4 regions of the Pseudomonas sp. VD-NE ins genome follow, and region 4 is predicted to be linked to each of the others. Evidence: riboswitches for the same ligand, from Rfam matches in the RefSeq annotation. Region 4 holds a riboswitch; each other region holds the start of a gene.
The links. A riboswitch is a leader RNA that binds a small molecule or an ion and turns the genes downstream of it on or off. The one in region 4 is predicted to bind cobalamin.

Region 1 (4,415 bases), 900 kb from region 4:
AGATCCAGACTCGCGCCGTAGGTGAAGGCAAACGCTTCATCTCGGGCGACGGCGATTCGTACATTCTTCAGCAGCGGCTCGACAGCGATGACGTCCGGCGCGGCGAACTCCACGGCCGGTGGCAGCGCTACCTCGCAACTGCTGGCCAATGCATCGGCGGCAGCGTCGAGGCGTACATCGAGGTCATTCAATTCACTGGCCTGGACCAGACCGAGATGGCGGCTCGGCAATTCGATGCCGGTTTCTCTGGACAACGCGCCGTACCAGCGCAGCCCCTCAGTGAGGCTGCCTTCGAGCAATTGCGCATGGCGCAAGGTGCCGACTCGATTGGCCAATACACCGGCAAACGGCAGATCCGGCTGATACTTCGCCAAACCTAGCGCCAACGCACCAAAGGTCTGCGCCATCGCCGTCCCATCAATCACGCCAAGCACCGGTACACCGAAGTGTCGCGCCAGATCGGCACTGGACGGCGTGCCGTCGAACAGGCCCATCACGCCTTCGATCAGAATCAGATCCGCCTCGGCGGCGGCTTCCCATAACAGACGACGACTTTCCTGCTCGCCGACCATCCACATGTCCAATTGATACACCGGCGCACCGCTGGCGCGCTCGAGAATCATCGGATCAAGGAAGTCCGGGCCGCATTTGAACACGCGTACCTTGCGCCCCTGATTGCGATGCAAACGGGCGAGCGCGGCGGTGACGGTGGTCTTGCCCTGACCGGAGGCCGGCGCGGCGATCAGGACCGCCGGGCAGTGACGTGGTTGATTCAAAGTTCGACGCCTTTCTGCGCTTTGATGCCGGCCTGGAAGGCGTGTTTGAGCATGCCCATTTCGGTGACCGTGTCGCCCATCTCGATCATTTCCGGCTTGGCCGCGCGACCGGTGACGATCACGTGCTGCATCGGCGGACGCGCCTGCAGATCGCTGAGCACCTGATCGAGATCGAGGTAGCCGTGCTTGAGGGCGATGTTGAGTTCGTCGAGCACCACCAGACCGATCGACGGATCGCGCAGCAGCTCACGGGAAACCGCCCACGCGGCTTCGGCAGCGGCGATGTCGCGCTGACGATCCTGGGTTTCCCAGGTGAAGCCTTCGCCCATCACGTGGAAGCGGACTTGCTCGGGAAAGCGGCGGAAAAACAGCTCTTCGCCGGTGCTGTTGCGGCCCTTGATGAACTGCACCACACCGCACTGCATGCCGTGGCCCATGGCGCGGGCGAGCATGCCGAAGGCCGAGCTGCTTTTACCTTTGCCATTGCCAGTCAGCACCAACACCAGACCGCACTCGTCGGGCGAGTTGGCGATGCGTTCATCGATCACGGCTTTTTTGCGCTGCATACGCGCCAGATGGCGTTCGTCGCGCTCGGGGGAATCAGTCATGGGGGAGCTCTCCGTTGAGGCTGGATAACGGCGGGCAGGCACAAGAATAGACGGCAAAAAGCCTGGCATCGCCCACCGTGATGCCGCTGGATGGATCAGGCCGGTCTCCGGGCTCATGAGCGGCGTTTCGCCTGACTGCGCGCCTTCCCGCTTCTTTCGAGGCAGTGGCTCAAGGCGCAGTTTTCACTCATTTACCGTTGCGGGGGCAGCGCCGGGATCGTGGTAGTTCTTCGCTTGAAGACAACCCTCACCGGCTTCCCTGTTTCACTCTGTCGACAGCGGTCACAGAGCACCTGAAACAAGCCGCGAAGGTTAGAGGGTTGGGGGTGGAGCGTCAATTAAAGAGGCGGCCATCGGGCGAATAACTGCCGCCGATCAATTATCTGCCGCCAATCTTGTGCCACACTGATACAAATGATATCAAAGAGCCATGCTTTTCCCGAAAAGCCCACCACAACAATAAAGGATGATGACGATGCAAGGCATGATCATCAGCAACCCGCGCCTGGAATTTCTGCGCCCGGTGCTTGAACGCTGGTTTGACTGTATCGACCGCTACAACGCCGTTCGCGGCGACAGCGACACGCCTTACTGGCATGACGAGAAGGCCAATCTCGGATTGCTCTCGGCAGCGGCGTGGATGGCCGAGCTGGTTACTTTGAACGACACTGCCACGCGCAAACAGAACGAAGAAGGCGAGCGCAACGCTCGCGCCGATCTGTTTCTGGCCGGCGCCGAAGACCGCGCCTTTATCCAGGCCACCCAGCGCTGGCCAAAGGTTACCAACCTGAATCTGACTCAAGCCCTGCTGGACATCACCAACGACGCCAAACGCATCAGCTATGCCAGCGACCTCAAGCTCGGCTGCCTGTTTGTCGCGCCGCAAAAAGCCCAGCACAGCGCCAGCCCCGAAGAGTTGCAGGACATGGTCGACGACCTGCAAAAGGAACACACCTGCGCCGTCGCCTGGTATTTCCCCTATGCCTATCGCAAATTGCGCAGCGAAGCCGGCAACTATCACCCGGGCATCGCCGTGCTGTTCAAGGAAGCCCGCGGCTGAGCAGTTGAACCATCGGGCTTGCGCCCTCCTCTATGATTAGGAATGCATTCATAGGGAAGATCAGCAATGCGCAAGCCCCAGTTCGTTTTTGTCATCGCCTTCGCCGGAGGACTCGCCGCCTGCGGTGAAACCTCCAGCCTGCAAGTCTCCGACGGCACCGGCCCGTCACCAAAACTGCCCGAACCGAACAAGACCCTGATCCCGACGGTGAACATCGCCCCGGCGATCGGCTGGCCCGCGGGCGGTAAACCGACCGCGGCGGCGGGCACTCAGGTGGCAGCGTTCGCCGAAGGCCTCGATCATCCACGCTGGCTCTATGTCTTGCCCAATGGCGATGTGCTAGTGGCGGAAACCAATGCCCCGCCAAAACCGGATGACAGCAGCGGCATTCGTGGCTGGGTGATGAAGAAGGTCATGGGCAAGGCTGGCGCTGGCGTACCGAGCCCAAACCGCATCACCTTGCTGCGTGACGCCGATCACGATGGCGTGGCTGAGACGCGCACGGTGTTTCTGCAGAACCTCAACTCGCCGTTCGGCATGACGCTGGTCGGCAATGACCTGTACGTCGCAGATACCGATCGCTTGCTGCGCTTTAACTACGAACCCGGCGCGACCGAGATCAAGTCGCAACCAATCAAGGTTGTCGATCTGCCCGGCGGCACGCTGAATCACCACTGGACGAAAAACGTTATTGCCAGCAAGGACGGCAGCAAGCTGTACGTCACGGTCGGCTCGAACAGCAACGTCGGCGAAAATGGTCTGGATAAGGAGGAAGGCCGCGCGGCAATCTGGGAAGTCGATCGGGCGACCGGCAATCACCGCATCTTCGCCTCAGGCATCCGCAACCCCAATGGCCTGGCCTGGGAGCCGAAAAGTGGCGCGCTGTGGACAGCGGTCAACGAACGCGACGAGATCGGCAGTGATCTGGTGCCGGACTACATCACCTCTGTGAAGGACGGTGGTTTCTATGGCTGGCCGTTCAGTTACTACGGTCAGCATGTCGATGTGCGTGTTACGCCGCAGAACCCGGACCTGGTGGCCAAAGCCATCGCCCCGGATTACGCGGTCGGGCCGCACACCGCCTCGCTGGGCCTGAGTTTTGCCGAGGGCAACGCCTTGCCGGCGCAGTTCAAGGAAGGCGCGTTTATTGGCCAGCACGGCTCATGGAATCGCAAACCGCACAGTGGCTACAAAGTGATTTTCGTGCCGTTTACCGGTGGCAAGCCGAGCGGCAAACCGGTGGATGTGCTGACCGGTTTCCTCGACAAGGACGAGAATGCGCTAGGTCGGCCGGTGGGCGTGGTGATCGATCAGCAAGGTGGCTTGCTGGTGGCGGATGATGTCGGCAACAAGGTGTGGCGAGTCTCGGCCACGAAGTGATGTTGAATGTGACCTGAAACAACTGTGGGAGCGAGCCTGCTCGCGAATGCGTAGTGTCAGTCTCCATTGAGTTGACTGATACACCGCTTTCGCGAGCAGGCTCGCTCCCACATTAGGATTGCTGCGATTTTACTAAGGGTTATGCGCCAGATGTTCCGGCTGCAACACCCGCTTGGCACTCAGATAAGCTTTCTGCCAATACGCCTTCGACAGGCTGTCCAGCTTCACCGTGCCGCCCGTGGCTGGCGCATGCACGAAGCGCCCTTCGCCAACGTAAATCCCCGCATGACTGACCTGCGAGCCGCCATTGGTGGCGAAGAAGATCAGGTCGCCAGTCTGCAAGCCTTCCTTGCCGACGTTCGGCGCCTGCATGACGATCATCTCGCGCGTGGAACGTGGCAGCGAAATCCCCGCCGCATCACGGTAGACAAAACCGATCAACCCGCTGCAATCAAATCCCGAATCCGGCGTATTGCCGCCCCAACGATAAGGCGTACCGACCAGGCCTAGCGCGCGAAACAGCACGTCTTCAGCAGCAGGCGAAAAAGCTTGGGAGGGACCGAATACGACAGGAGCGCGAACCACTGGCGC
Region 2 (4,415 bases), 830 kb from region 4:
GCACGAGATCAGCCGCATGCTGATTGAGCGCGACGATGCGCGAAGGCTGAACCGCGCTCCATTCTTCGCCGCAATTGAGGTAATTGTCGGCGAGCACAGGCGTTGAGCCGAGCAGGGCGCCAAGCATATACAGGATCGATCTCATCCCCGCGCCTTGATCAGCAAATCCGCAACCACTTCACCGCCCACCAGATGCCCTTCGACCAGCCGCTGCACATCTTCATGGCTGCGCACGCCATACCAGCAGCGTTCCGGATACACGGTCACGATCGGCCCCAGATTGCACGGAAACTGGCAGTGCGTGCGTGTCAGCAAAACGCCGCCCGGCGTCTCGATGCAATCGTGCTCCAGCAGGTGCCGGCGCAAGGTTTTCCATAACTGCAAGGCGCCGCGCTGGGTGCAGCGCGGGCCGGTGCAGAGGAATACATGGCGCGCATGCTCGGGCACATGCGACCAGTCCGGGTGGCTGTCGACGCCGTCGATGGTGGTGATCTCACTCATCAGAAGCGGTACGTGTAGCGCACTTCGGAGGTGAACGGCCGGCCGAGGTTGTCGACGTTACTCGAGCGACTGGTGACGTAATCGCGATCGAAGAGGTTTTCCACCAGCAGGCTGACGCGGTGTTGGTGAGCATTGTCGAGGTAGCGATAAGTGTCGGCGTCGACCACTGAATAATGGCCGTATTCAACTTGCTTCGAGCTTTTGATGTCGCGGATATAGCGGATCGCACCGCCAACGCCCCATAGGCGATTTTCCGCTTCATAACCCACGCGCGAACGGGCGAAGAAGCTCGGGATGTCATTGATCGTCACACCCGTGCGCGATTCGGTGAGGTTGCGGGTCATGTCCGCTTGCAGACTCCATTGATCGTTGAACGCCAGTTTCGCGTCGGCCTCGAAACCGCGCATCTGGATCGTGCCTTCACCGTTGACCCACTGAATGCCGTCGAGGGTGATCAAGTCGTCGATCTTGCGTTTGAACAGGGTCACGCTGGCGCTGAATTCGCGATCCAGCAAAAAGCCTTTGTAGTCGACACCCAGCTCCGCGTTGCGGCTTTTTTCCGGTCTCAGGTTGCGGTTGCCGATCTCGTCGCCCGGCTCGTTGACGAACAGTTGCTCGGCGTTCGGCAGTTTGTAGGCGCTGCCGTACTGACCGCGCACCGACCAGTTGTCGTTGAGGTCATACAGCGAAGTGAGCATGCCGACCGTGGCACTGTCGCCGCCGCTCATGCCTTCGTGACGCACGCCGATGCTCGGGTGCCAGTCGGGCAGGGCGTCGATCTGCGGACGCAGTTGCGTGTAAAACGCATGGGCTTCGGCCTTGTCGTTGTCGATGATCAGCACATCGTCCTGTCCCTTGAACCATTGGTTGTCGGTGCCGAACACCAGCACATGGCCGCCGGGCAGTTCAGCCTTGCCTTCGGCTTGCACACCCCAGTCGGTGAAGCCCCAATAGTCGTTGTGGTTGATGACGTTGGTGTCGCCACCGGCGACGTTGTTGACGCGCGTGTAGCGGGTGTCCCAGTCGTTGATATGCCCTTTTACGAAATAGCTCAGGCGCTCGTTGATGTTCTGCTCGAAGGTCGCCGTGGCGATCTGCTGCACGCGGTCGTTGGTAGTCTTGTGATTGTCGATCGGACGGGCGAAGTCGAGGTTGGCGTCGGCGTACTGGTAGAACAGTTCCAGTCGCGAATCATCGCCGAACGACTGAATGGCCTTGCCGCCGAACGTGGTGACTTCGTAGGCGCGGTTCTTCTCGCTGACGTTTTTCATGTCGCGGTTGCGATACGGCTGGTAACCGTCGGAGACGTTGTGGCTGACGTACGCCAGCAGACCGAGATCGCCAAAACCGTTCGTGAAGATGTTCTCGACCCGAGCGTCTTCGGTGGTGCCGCCGAAAGTGTCCACACCGAGGTTCACTTCGCCGGAGGCTTTGCGCGATTGCGGGCTGCGGGTGACGATGTTGATCACACCGGACACGGCTTGGGTGCCGAACAACAGGCTCTGGCCGCCCTTGAGCACTTCGATGCGCTCGATGGCATTGGCCGGCAGGGTGTCCAGATAGAGGCCGCCGTACAGGCGATTGTTCAGGCGCACGCCGTCGAGCAGGATCAGCGTGTCGTCATTGCGCCCACCGAGCAACGAATAAGTGCCGTAGTCGAAAGGACCGTTTTTCGGCGCCACATACAAGCCGGGAATGAACATCTGCATGACGCGGCTGACATCGGCGCTGGGGCCTGCGCGTTCGATCTGCTCACGGGTAACGATCTCGACCTTGCTGCCGAACTTCGCCATGTCGGCGACGGTGGTGGATTCCACCGACGGTGCAGAAACGATTTGCTGGTTGAGTTCCAGTGGCGCGTCATCGGCCAGCAGCAGCGGGCTGAACAGGCAGCCAAGGAACAGGGTTGGAGCAGAAGTGTTGAAAGGTCGAATCATTGTCTTCTCGAAAAGGATCTTCGCAGAAGAGCATGCAGGAGAAGGCATCGCGCACAGCCAATACCGGCCCATGCCCGCCCACCGCAGGATTTTGCCAAACGAAATTCCAGGCCGGTCTCCGGGCTCGCGCGTATCGAGGCTTTCACCTTCCCATGGCCGTTCGGCCACAGTGGTGTATCGAAAGCATCACGCGCATACCGTTGCGGGGGCAGCACCGGACTTGTTCGAAAAGAACGTACCGGTTTCCCGTTTCACCCCATGCACGGCGGCATGGGACACCTGAAACTGGGCGGCATCTGAACATTCGACAGACCGTTCGTCAACTTGCCGGTACCGACTCTCGAACCGCGAATTACCAACTTTGGAAATAACTACTAAGGTCAATAGCGGTCATCACAACGCAATATCGCGCGGCGTCGACAGGCGTGAGGGATACGCCAGGCACGCTGAACAGGGAGGTTCTCATGCACGGTGCCAGTAGCCATTATCACGGTGGGCACGCCCCGCATTTCATTCGCAACGCATTACTGGTCGCCATGGCCAACACCCTGATGTTCGCCGATGCGCAGGCCGCGTGCGGGCCTTTGGCGGCGGGTGCCTACAACGTCTCGCAAACCTGCTTGCCTGCCTCCGGTGTCGATGCGTCGATCAGCACTCAGACGGGCACCACCATCACCACCACCGCCGGCTCCTCGTTGAACAGTCGTGGCAACAATGCCAACACCACGCTGACACTCAGCGGCACCACGGTGAACAGCACGCCACCCACGGCCGCCAACGCAGTGTTTGCCAATGTCATCGGCACCACCGGCAACGCCAGCCTGAGTGTCAATGGCGCCACCAACACGGTCAATGTCGGTGGCAGTGGCCTCGATGCGCTGGCGATAACCAATGCCGGCGCCGGGGCGTCGACGTTTTTCAGTGAGTTCCGGTACCACGCTGAACATCCTCAACACCGTGGTCGGCAATGAACACGACGGCATTGACATCAATGCCAGCGGCGGCGGGGCGATCAACCTGAATCATCAGGGCAATGGCCAGATCACCTTGCTCGGCGGCAACGGCATCTGGACCAAAGCCACGGGCAGTGGCGAGATCAACGTCAACGTCGGCAGTGGCGTGAGCATTCTGGTCAACAATGATGATGCTCTGTCGGCCGGATCTCCGATCGGCGACGAAACGTTGCCCACGGCGGGCATTGGTAACCATGCCGGCGTGCATACCCGCGCAGTCAATGGCAACACCACACTGATCAACGCGGCGAACGTGCAGAGCATCGGCATGAACGCTTTCGGTCTGTTTACTGAAGGTGGCAATGGCATTACCCGTCTCACCAACAGCGGAACGCTGACCACCAGCGGCCTCAACGGTTTTGGCATTCGTTCGTTTGCCACGGTCGGCAGCATCGCCATCGTCAACAGTGGCGCTATCACGACGACGGGCGGTGCCGCGCACGGTATCTATGCCAATGACAACGTCGGCGGCAGCGGTTCGATCAGCATCGAGAACAATGCCGCCATCAACGTCGGCAGCACGGCAAACACCGCCGGTTCGCGGGCGATCTACGTGATCAAGCGCGGCACCGGTGATGTCTCGATCACCGGTAGCGGCAACATCAATGTCCTCGGCGACATCAACACCACCCGGGCCTACGCGATCATTGTCAGCGCGGAAAACAACAATGTGCTGATCGATTACTCGGGTGATCTGTTTGCCAGTGGCTTTGGCGCGGGCGGTATTCGGGTCGACTCGACCGGGGGCAGCGTCCAGGTCAACTATCGCGGCAATCGCATCGAAACCCTGCACAGCAACGCCAACGGCATCTATGTCTCGACGCAGTCGCCGACGGGCACGGTCAACGTCAACGCGGGCGGCACCATCATCACCCATTCGAACGCCGGTTCGGGCGACGGCACGGGCATTGGCGCCTTTGGTATCCAGGCGCTGACGCTGGGCGGCGATGTGGGTGTCGTTTTC
Region 3 (4,415 bases), 110 kb from region 4:
CAAACCACATGCACAACGTCATGAGTGAAATCTGAGAATCTGCGCCCCATCGAACGGGTCTGTCAGGTAATGCGCCCTGACCCCGAACGTCTCGTGTAACCGCTGTGGTGTCAGCACCTCCAGCGGCTTGCCCAACGCCACCAGCCGCCCGCGCTCCAGCACTGCCAGGCGATCACACTTCAGCGCCTGATTGAGGTCATGCAAGGCGATCAGCGTGGTCACCGGCAACGCCTGCACGACGTTGAGAATGGTCAGTTGATGCTGAATGTCGAGATGATTGGCCGGCTCATCCAACAGTAGAATTTGCGGGCGCTGCGCCAATGCTCGGGCAATGTGCACCCGCTGCCGTTCGCCGCCCGACAGGCTGCGCCACAGACGCGTACGCAGGTGCGTCGCGTCAACGTCGGTGAGCGCTTGTTGGACGATCGCATCGTCCGTCGCCGACCACGGTTGCAGCGCCGACAGCCAGGGCGTGCGCCCGAGTGCCACGGCGTCGAACACGCGAATGCCGTCGTCGGTGTCGGCCTGTTGTTCGACCACCGCAAGCTTTTGCGCAATGCTGCGCCGGGCCATTTTGCCGAGGCGCTGACCTTCAAGCAGCACCTCGCCAGCGCTCGGTTCGCGCAATCCGGCCAGCAATTTCAACAGGGTGGATTTACCCGAGCCATTCGGCCCGACGATGCCCAGTGTTTCGCCGCGCTGCACCTCAAGGCTGACACCGTTGAGCAACTCGGCGCCGCGCACTTTGAACGTCAACCCGGAGCAACTCAGAACACTGCTCATCGCGCTGATCTCCGACCCACCAGAATCAGGGCAAACACCGGGGCACCGACCAGTGCGGTTATCACCCCGACCGGAATCACCTGCCCCTTGATCAGCGTGCGCGACAGCACATCAGCAGCAATCAGAAACACCGCGCCGCCCAACGCACTGGCCGGCAGCAGGCGTGCATGCCCGGTGCCAAGCAACAGCCGCGCGGCGTGGGGGATCACCAACCCGACAAAACCGATCGAGCCGACAATCGACACCATCACTGCCGTCACCAGCGCCGCGCAGCCAATCAACAAAATCTGCACACGTCGCACCGGAATGCCGAGAGACGCCGCCGAATCCGCGCCAAAGGTAAACGCATCCAGCGCCCGCCGATGCCACAGACACACGACCAACCCGAACACGGCCACCGGCACCGCCAACCACACCGACGGCCAACGCACGCCACCGAGATTGCCCAGCAGCCAGAACATGATCCCGCGTGCCTGCTCGGAGCTGGCCGAGCGGGTAATCAGAAACGCCGTCAGCGCATTGAACAGCTGCGAGCCGGCAATCCCCGCAAGAATGATTTGCCCGGTGCCGCTCGCCGAACCGCTGACCCGCGCCAGCAGAATCACCAGCACAAACGCTGTCACTGCGCCGGCAAATGCACCGACGGATAACGAGATCATTCCGGCGCCAACCCCGAGCAACGCCACCATCACCGCCCCGGTCGAGGCGCCGGCAGAAATCCCCAGCAGATAGGGATCCGCCAACGGGTTGCGCAGAAGCGACTGCAAGATCACCCCGCACGTCGCCAGACCGGCACCGCACGCGGCCGCGACCAGTGCGCGGGTCAAGCGGTAGTTCCAGACGATGCCTTCGTCGATAGGGTCGAGCACATGCCCGGCGCCCCACAATTTGTTCGCCAGCACTTGCACGACCACGCCCGGTTCAATCGAGGTTTCACCGATGGCCACGCCAGCAACTACGGCAATCAACAGCGTCGCCAGGGCCAGCAACGTACGGATCAGACTGGCACTCATTGCGACAGGTCATAGCCGTTGATGGCCGTGGCCAGTTGCTCAATGCCGTCGAACATGCGCAGGCTCGCCTGCATGGCCATGGCGTCGAGAATGATGATGCGGTTGTGCTTCACCGCGTCCATATTGCGCGTCACCGGGTCGCTGCGCAGGAAGGCGAGTTTCTTTTCATAGTCGTCAGCGGGGAAGCGTCGGCGATCCATGCGCGCGATGACCAGGAAGGTCGGATTAGCCTTGGCGATGGTTTCCCAGCCGACCGTTGGCCACTCTTCATCGGACTCCACCACGTTGCGCACGCCGAGGGTGCTGAGCATGAAATCGGGAATGCCTTTGTGCCCGGCCACGAATGGCTCGATGTCCATTTGTGCGCTGGAGAACCACACCAGTGCGCTGGCATCCTTGAGCTGTTTGCCTTGGGCGGTGGCGATCGATTTGGCGAGGCTGGCCTTGAGTTCATCATTGAGCTGCTGGCCACGCTCCTGCACATCGAAGATCTGCGCCAGTTGGCTCACGCTCTTGTAAATCGTGTCGATGCGGAACGGCGCCAGCCGCGTACCGTCGGCGCCGACGAGGTTGTCCTTGGCTTCGCAATCGGAAGGTAGCAGGTAAGTCGGAATCTTCAGTTCATGAAACTGCTCGCGGGTGCCGACCGCACCTTGCGGGCCGACCATCCATTCCAGCTCGACAGCCACCAGTTCCGGGCGCTTGCCGATCACCGATTCGAAACTCGGTTCGTTGTCGGCCAGGCGCTCGATCTGGTCGTTCTGCGCCTTGTATCTGGCCAATACATTGTTGAACCACAGTGACGTGCCGACGACTTTGTCGCTCAGGCCCATGGCGTAGAGCATTTCCGTGCCGGCCTGGCCGATGGTCACGGTGCGCGTCGGTGCGTGCTGGAAGGTCAGGGTGCTGCCGCAGTTTTCTATCGTCAGTGGATAGACAGTCGGTGCCGCCTGCGCCAGGGCGCCAAGGCTCAGGCCGGTGATGAGGGTGGCAATGCGGGGCAGCAGCATGGGGCAGTCTCCGAGGGAACCGTACGGGGAGCGGGAGAGTACGGATCGGAAACACATCTTCGAACGCAGTCAGGGCAACAGCGCAAGGCCGGGCAGTAAACAAAGACGCGCACGGCACGATGTCCTTCCCGGACACCCCGCCGGTTAGTAGTCACTGTGCCGGCAGGTCTCCTGACTGATGCGTCATCGCCTGGCTCCGGCCTTCCCGGGGTTCACCCAGTGGCAGTCGTGGAGCAGGCTCGGCACCTACAGTTGCGGGGGCAGTTCCGGTCAATGCTGTGCAAGCATCTCGGATTCCCTATTAGTCCCCTTCGGGAACCGACGGCGGCATGGTAGTCGATCGAGCCGCTGAAGGGGAGACGAATCTGCCGTGGCGAGGATTAGTGCTGGCTCATCAAACCGTGCAATACGCCCAAACGCAGACCCGGTTCTGACGGCAACATTTGTGCGATGCCGAACACTTTGAAGGCGGCCAGCATCAACACCAGACCGCCGGGCAAAATGCTCTGACGATGAGGTTGCAGCCCGGCCAGTTTCAGTTGCTGGACGTTGTTCACCTTCAGCAGAAGCAGCGACAGGCGCAGCAGTCCGCCGTAGGTGATGCCGTCCTGACCGTAGTCGTTGAGGCGATTGGCCTTGAGCACTTTAGCCAGCATGCGCGCAGTGCCGGACGAACCGATGGTTTGCTGCCAGCCCTGCGCACGATAGCGCCGGGCAACCTTTTCAAACTGCAGGATGGCGAAGCGTTCGGCCTCCTGTAGCGCGCCGGCAGACACGTCACCGCCGCGAAAGAAGCGCGTGCTCAAGGTGCCGCTGCCGATGGCGATGCTTTCGGTGAGCAACGGTTGCGAGCCTTGGCCGAGGATCAGCTCGGTTGAGCCGCCGCCGATGTCGACCACCAGGCGCAGGTCTTCAGCGCTTGGCAAGGCGTGGGTCACGCCGGCATAGACCAGACGCGCTTCTTCATGGCCGCAAATGACGTCGATGGGAAAGCCCAGATGCCGCTCGGCACTGGCCAGAAACAGCTGCGCATTGTCAGCCTCGCGCACCGCGCTGGTGGCCACCGCACGGACTCGGCCGGCCTCGAAACCGCGCAGCTTCTTGCCGAACCGCGCCAATGCTTGCCAGCCGCGATCCAGTGCCAAGGCATCCAGCGCGCCACCGTCAAAGCCCTCGGCGAGGCGTACCGGTTCGCGCAGGGTTTTCACTTCCTGAATCTGCAGGCCTTTTCGACTGCGCACTGACTGGCCGATCATCAGGCGAAAGGCATTCGAACCCAGGTCGATGGCGGCAAACAGCGAGGCGTCTTCTTTCATGGGAATCCTTGCAGAGCATCCGTCGCGAGGCTCAAGACGGTTTGCGAGGATTCTGCCGTGATCTTGATGACATCCTGATGACGGGGCGGGGGCGATCTAATGAATTTGGTGCTGTCATGACACTGTCATTATCCGGCGTCTATGCTGGGGCCAATACATCGCGTGTTCTTAAAGTTTTTGCTGCCATTTTTGGCAGCTTTTTTTTGCCTGCGATTTAGCTGTTGATCGTTCCCACGCTCCGCGTGGGAATGCCTCTAGGGACGCTCTGCGTCCAGTGACGCGGAGCGTCACGG
Region 4 (4,415 bases):
TCCACCACGTCTGCCGCGAAGCCAGATCGGCTGCAGCGGTGCCGGGCAGTTCAGGCGGCAGGCCCAAGGTCGGCGCAAGCACGAACGTCGCATAACCGGCCAGACCCCAGAGCAGACCTTGCGAGGTTTTTGTCGGTGCACGCAGGGTGTAGAGGCCGGCGAGCATCAGGGCGAAACCGACGGCCACCACCAGATTGCCGCCCGTGGTCGAAACCACGCGCTGCCAGCCGTCTTCCGGCTCCCAGGCGTCGGCATCGTGGGTGTGCGCAGCCACGCCAGCGGCGTGTTCGTGAACCGCCACCGGCTCGGACTTCTCGAAGGTTTCCGCCTGCAGAATCAGCGGCGAGACCCAAAAGCTTTGCAGCAGGGTGAGGAGCAGGGCGGCCAGCAGACCGGTGAAACCTGCGGTTTGCGCAATACGCTTGATCATGTCGGCAGGTCTCAGTGGCACGGGAACGCGGCGCTGTGGCGGGTATCGTGGGCGGCGTTGTGCACCGCTTCGATGTGCGAGAAACCGGCGAAGTAGACCAGGCTGGCGCCGAGGATCGACGCAAAGATCGCGGCGCTCAGGCGTTGGCTCAGGGTGGCGGTGCTGGTGATTTTGTCCGTGTTGCTGCCGGTGCTGCTGATGATCGACATGGCGCTTCCCTCTGGAGTGTCAGCGGGTGATTTGAGCGCATGAAAACCCCTGCGGGTCGGGCTCGCAGAGGTTCGAACAGCGCCCGCCCACCGCGGGTTTGTTATGTTCAGCGACGCACAAGGTGCGGGCTGTGTGTTGCGGGCCGGTCTCCGGGCTCACGAGGGGTTGGCGTCAGGCCGACCTGCAAGCGTCACCTTCCCATGCCGCACTGGCACAGTGGTTTTGACGCTTCGCTCGCTTACCGTTGCGGGGGCAGCACTGGACTGACATGGGCTTGAGTAAAGCACATGATTCACCGGTTTCCCGTTTCACCCTGTGAAGGGCACCCGTAACAAGTTGTGTAGGAGAGCATGAGGCGGGGATTTGAGTCAATGAATGGGGGGCATATCCGTTGCTGCGGTAACGGCTGCTTAGGGTTCCGCCCTTACGGCGGGTCACTTTTTACAAACGCCTAAAAAGTAACCAAAAACGCTTTGCCCTGACGTTCGGCCCGCTCGCTAAAGCTCGGGGTTCCTTCGCTCCGGGATTGATCCGGGGGGCATCGTCTACGGTTTGCTTCGCTGCACCTCCTCTCGATGTGTTTGGCTGCGCCAAACGGTCGCTACGCTCCCCCCCCCGGATCAATCCCTCCACTCAGCCTGCCGACGGGCTCCGAGATCAAGATCAAGAGCAGGCGAGCTGACACTCGGCCTATTGAGTGGTGAGGAGCACAGCGTGTTCGGCTTTGGTTTTGTGGTGAATTCTCCCCTCATCGGAACGCCGCCCGCCCAGCCCTCTCCCGGAGGGAGAGGGAGCCGATTTGTGGGCTTTTCAGAATCTGAGTTCAACTCGATATCGCACGTCGGCGTACCTCCTCCAAACACCTCAATCAGTTCCCTCTCCCTCCGGGAGAGGGCTAGGGTGAGGGGCTTTTGATCTGGCTTGTGATTTTTGCTTTTCAAAGCCTGAGTTCGACTCGGTATCGCACGTCGGCGTACCTCCCCCAAACACCGAGATCAGTCCCCTCTCCCTCTGGGAGAGGGCTAGGGTGAGGGGCTCTTGATCTGGCTTTGGTTCTTGATCTGGCTTTTGATCTGGCTTTTTTGCCCCTTCGGCAGGCCGAGCGAAGGTGTTCATCCGGGGGGTAGGCGCGCAGCGCCGTTCGACGAAGTCGAACACATCGAGAGGAGGTGCAGCGAAGCAAACCGTAGGCGATGCCCCCGGATGGACACCGTAGTGAGGGAACACTGAGCCTCAGCGAAGTGCCGTACGCCGGGGCAAAGCCTTTTGCTTACTTTTCGGCGTCTGGAAAAGTGAGTCGCTGTAAGAGCGAAACCGCCAGCGGCGGCACCCGCAGCAAAGGATATGCTCACATAACCAAACCCCAACCCCATTGACCCATAAGCAAGCCATGCGTAGCCTTGCGCCTTCGAGGTTCTTCGGCCCACGCCGAAGCTAAGAAGGGAACGCGGTCAATGCCGCGGCTGCCCCCGCAACTGTGAACGGTGCTGTTCGCTGCCACGCCACTGCCAGCTCAACTTATGAGCCAGCGGGAAGGCGCAGCAAACGCCAGGCCCAACGCCTGAACACCGTCAGCCAGGAGACCTGCCTCGCACAGATTCTCACTACAACCGGGCGGGGTGATCCGGTGGCGAACGCTTCCGGCGCGCACGCGCGTTGCCGGTTCTCGTCCCGTATGCCCGCCGCTTGCCAAAGGGCATACCGATGAAAACACTGGCCAAACTCCCCGTCACCATCGTCACCGGCTTCCTCGGCTCGGGCAAAACCACACTGCTGCGGCACATGCTCGACAACGCTCAGGGCCGCCGCATCGCGGTGATCGTCAACGAGTTCGGCGAGTTGGGCATCGACGGTGAAATTCTCAAGCAATGCACCATCGGTTGCACCGAAGAAGAAGCCACCGGCCGCGTTTACGAACTGGCCAACGGCTGCCTGTGCTGCACCGTTCAGGAAGAATTCTTCCCGGTGATGCGCGAACTGGTCGCGCGTCGCGGCGATCTCGACCACATCCTCATCGAAACTTCCGGTCTGGCCCTGCCAAAACCTTTGGTGCAAGCCTTCCAGTGGCCGGAAATCCGCAGTGCCTGCACCGTTGACGCGGTGATCACCGTGGTCGACAGCCCGGCCGTGGCCGCTGGCACTTTCGCTGCGTTCCCGGATCAGGTCGATGCTCAGCGCAAACTCGACCCGAACCTCGATCACGAATCGCCGCTGCACGAACTGTTCGCCGACCAACTGGCCAGCGCCGACCTCGTCATCCTCAACAAGGCCGACCAGACCAGCCCGGAAGATCTCGCTCGCGTCCGCGCTGAAGTCGCCGAAGAGCTGCCACCGGCGGTGAAAATCATCGAAGCCAGCAACGGCCGTCTGCCGCTGGACGTGCTGATCGGCCTCGGCGCCGGTTCCGAAGAACACATCGACAGCCGTCACAGTCACCACGACCATCACCACGGTGAAGGCGATGATGATCACGATGACCACGATCACGACGCCTTCGATTCGATCTCCATCGAACTGCCGCAGGCCGACGAAAGCCTGCTGCTCGATGCCCTGACGCAACTGGTGGTCAAGCACGGCATCCTCCGTGTCAAAGGTTTCGCTGCCATTCCGAACAAGCCGATGCGCCTGCTGATCCAGGGCGTGGGCACGCGTTTCGACAAGCATTTCGACCGTCAGTGGGGCGCCGATGAAGCGCGCGTCACGCGTCTGGTGCTGATCGGCCAGGAACTCGACGCCGCCCAACTCGAAGCGCAACTGCGCGCCGCGCTCAGCGTTTAAGCCATGCACCTGCTCAGGACTCAGCCCGGCGGTTTCGTCTCGGATGACAACATTGCCGACCTTGGCCAAACCCCCGCCGAGCTGGTGATCCTGTGCAGCGGCGACTCTAGCCTCGCGCTGCTCGCCGAAGCCGCGCAGCAGTTGCCCGAGGATTACCCGAGCCTGCGTCTGGCCAATCCGATGCAGGTGCAGAATCACGCTTCGGTCGATCTGTACGTCGATGAAGTGTTGCGTCACGCCAAGGTGATCCTGATCTCGCTGCACGGCGGCATCGCCTATTGGCGTTACGGCGTCGAGCGTCTGATCGAGTTGTCCGAGCGCGGTGTGCAGGTGATTCTGGTGCCGGGCGATGACCGGCCCGATCCGGAGCTCAGCGACCTGAGCACCGTCAATGCCGAGGATCGCGACCGGCTCTGGCAATTCTTGCGGCAGGGCGGTATGGGCAATGCGCTGGATTTCTTCCGCTGCCTGGCCACCCGTTGGCTCGCCCGCGATTACGCTTGGGAAGAACCGCAAGCCCTGCCGCGCACGGCGATTTACCACCCGAATAAAACCAGCGCCGCACTGAGTGACTGGCAAGCCGAATGGCTGCCCGAGAACCCGGTCGCGGCGGTGCTGTTTTACCGCTCGCATTTGCAAGCGGCGAACACCGCGTTCATCGATGTTTTCTGCCAGCGCTTGCAGGTGGCGGGTCTTAATCCGTTGCCCATCGCGGTGGCCAGTCTGAAAGAGCCCGGCTGCCTGACGGTAGTCGAGGATTGGTTGGATGAGATCGAGGCCGGTGTAATTCTCAACACCACCGGATTCGCTCAGTCCAGCCCCGAAGCGCCGCACTTGCGGCCGTTTCGCCGCGACATCCCGGTGATTCAGGCGATCTGCGCGCAGGACAACGAGCCTGGTTGGCGTGACAGCGAGCAGGGCCTCGGCCCGCGCGATCTGGCCATGCACATTGCCTTGCCGGAACTCGACGGACGCATCATCAGCCGGCCGATCAGCT

Region 1: linked by a shared signal. The riboswitch ahead of cobO (cob(I)yrinic acid a,c-diamide adenosyltransferase) and the one ahead of cobW (cobalamin biosynthesis protein CobW) in region 4 are both predicted to bind cobalamin.
Region 2: linked by a shared signal. The riboswitch ahead of RMV17_RS16280 (TonB-dependent receptor) and the one ahead of cobW (cobalamin biosynthesis protein CobW) in region 4 are both predicted to bind cobalamin.
Region 3: linked by a shared signal. The riboswitch ahead of RMV17_RS11955 (ABC transporter substrate-binding protein) and the one ahead of cobW (cobalamin biosynthesis protein CobW) in region 4 are both predicted to bind cobalamin.

The regions. Positions count from the first base shown of each region.
Region 1 covers NZ_CP134772.1:1,909,665-1,914,079, reverse strand. Annotated here, with positions in the region: gene RMV17_RS08450 (cobyrinate a,c-diamide synthase) at 1-776, opposite strand, end outside; gene cobO (cob(I)yrinic acid a,c-diamide adenosyltransferase) at 773-1,384, opposite strand; cobalamin riboswitch at 1,465-1,696, opposite strand; gene RMV17_RS08440 (hypothetical protein) at 1,860-2,444, shown strand; gene RMV17_RS08435 (sorbosone dehydrogenase family protein) at 2,511-3,824, shown strand; gene RMV17_RS08430 (C40 family peptidase) at 3,957-4,415, opposite strand, start outside.
Region 2 covers NZ_CP134772.1:3,637,332-3,641,746, reverse strand. Annotated here, with positions in the region: gene RMV17_RS16290 (ABC transporter substrate-binding protein) at 1-145, opposite strand, end outside; gene RMV17_RS16285 ((2Fe-2S) ferredoxin domain-containing protein) at 142-501, opposite strand; gene RMV17_RS16280 (TonB-dependent receptor) at 501-2,438, opposite strand; cobalamin riboswitch at 2,530-2,736, opposite strand; gene RMV17_RS16275 (hypothetical protein) at 2,903-3,409, shown strand; gene RMV17_RS16270 (autotransporter outer membrane beta-barrel domain-containing protein) at 3,360-4,415, shown strand, end outside.
Region 3 covers NZ_CP134772.1:2,697,141-2,701,555, forward strand. Annotated here, with positions in the region: gene RMV17_RS11940 (GNAT family N-acetyltransferase) at 1-35, shown strand, start outside; partial or broken gene RMV17_RS11945 (ABC transporter ATP-binding protein) at 19-687, opposite strand; gene RMV17_RS11950 (iron ABC transporter permease) at 780-1,784, opposite strand; gene RMV17_RS11955 (ABC transporter substrate-binding protein) at 1,793-2,806, opposite strand; cobalamin riboswitch at 2,950-3,144, opposite strand; gene RMV17_RS11960 (Ppx/GppA family phosphatase) at 3,187-4,122, opposite strand.
Region 4 covers NZ_CP134772.1:2,806,357-2,810,771, forward strand. Annotated here, with positions in the region: gene RMV17_RS12355 (CbtA family protein) at 1-430, opposite strand, end outside; gene RMV17_RS12360 (CbtB domain-containing protein) at 442-639, opposite strand; cobalamin riboswitch at 763-985, opposite strand; cobalamin riboswitch at 2,035-2,247, shown strand; gene cobW (cobalamin biosynthesis protein CobW) at 2,345-3,418, shown strand; gene cobN (cobaltochelatase subunit CobN) at 3,422-4,415, shown strand, end outside.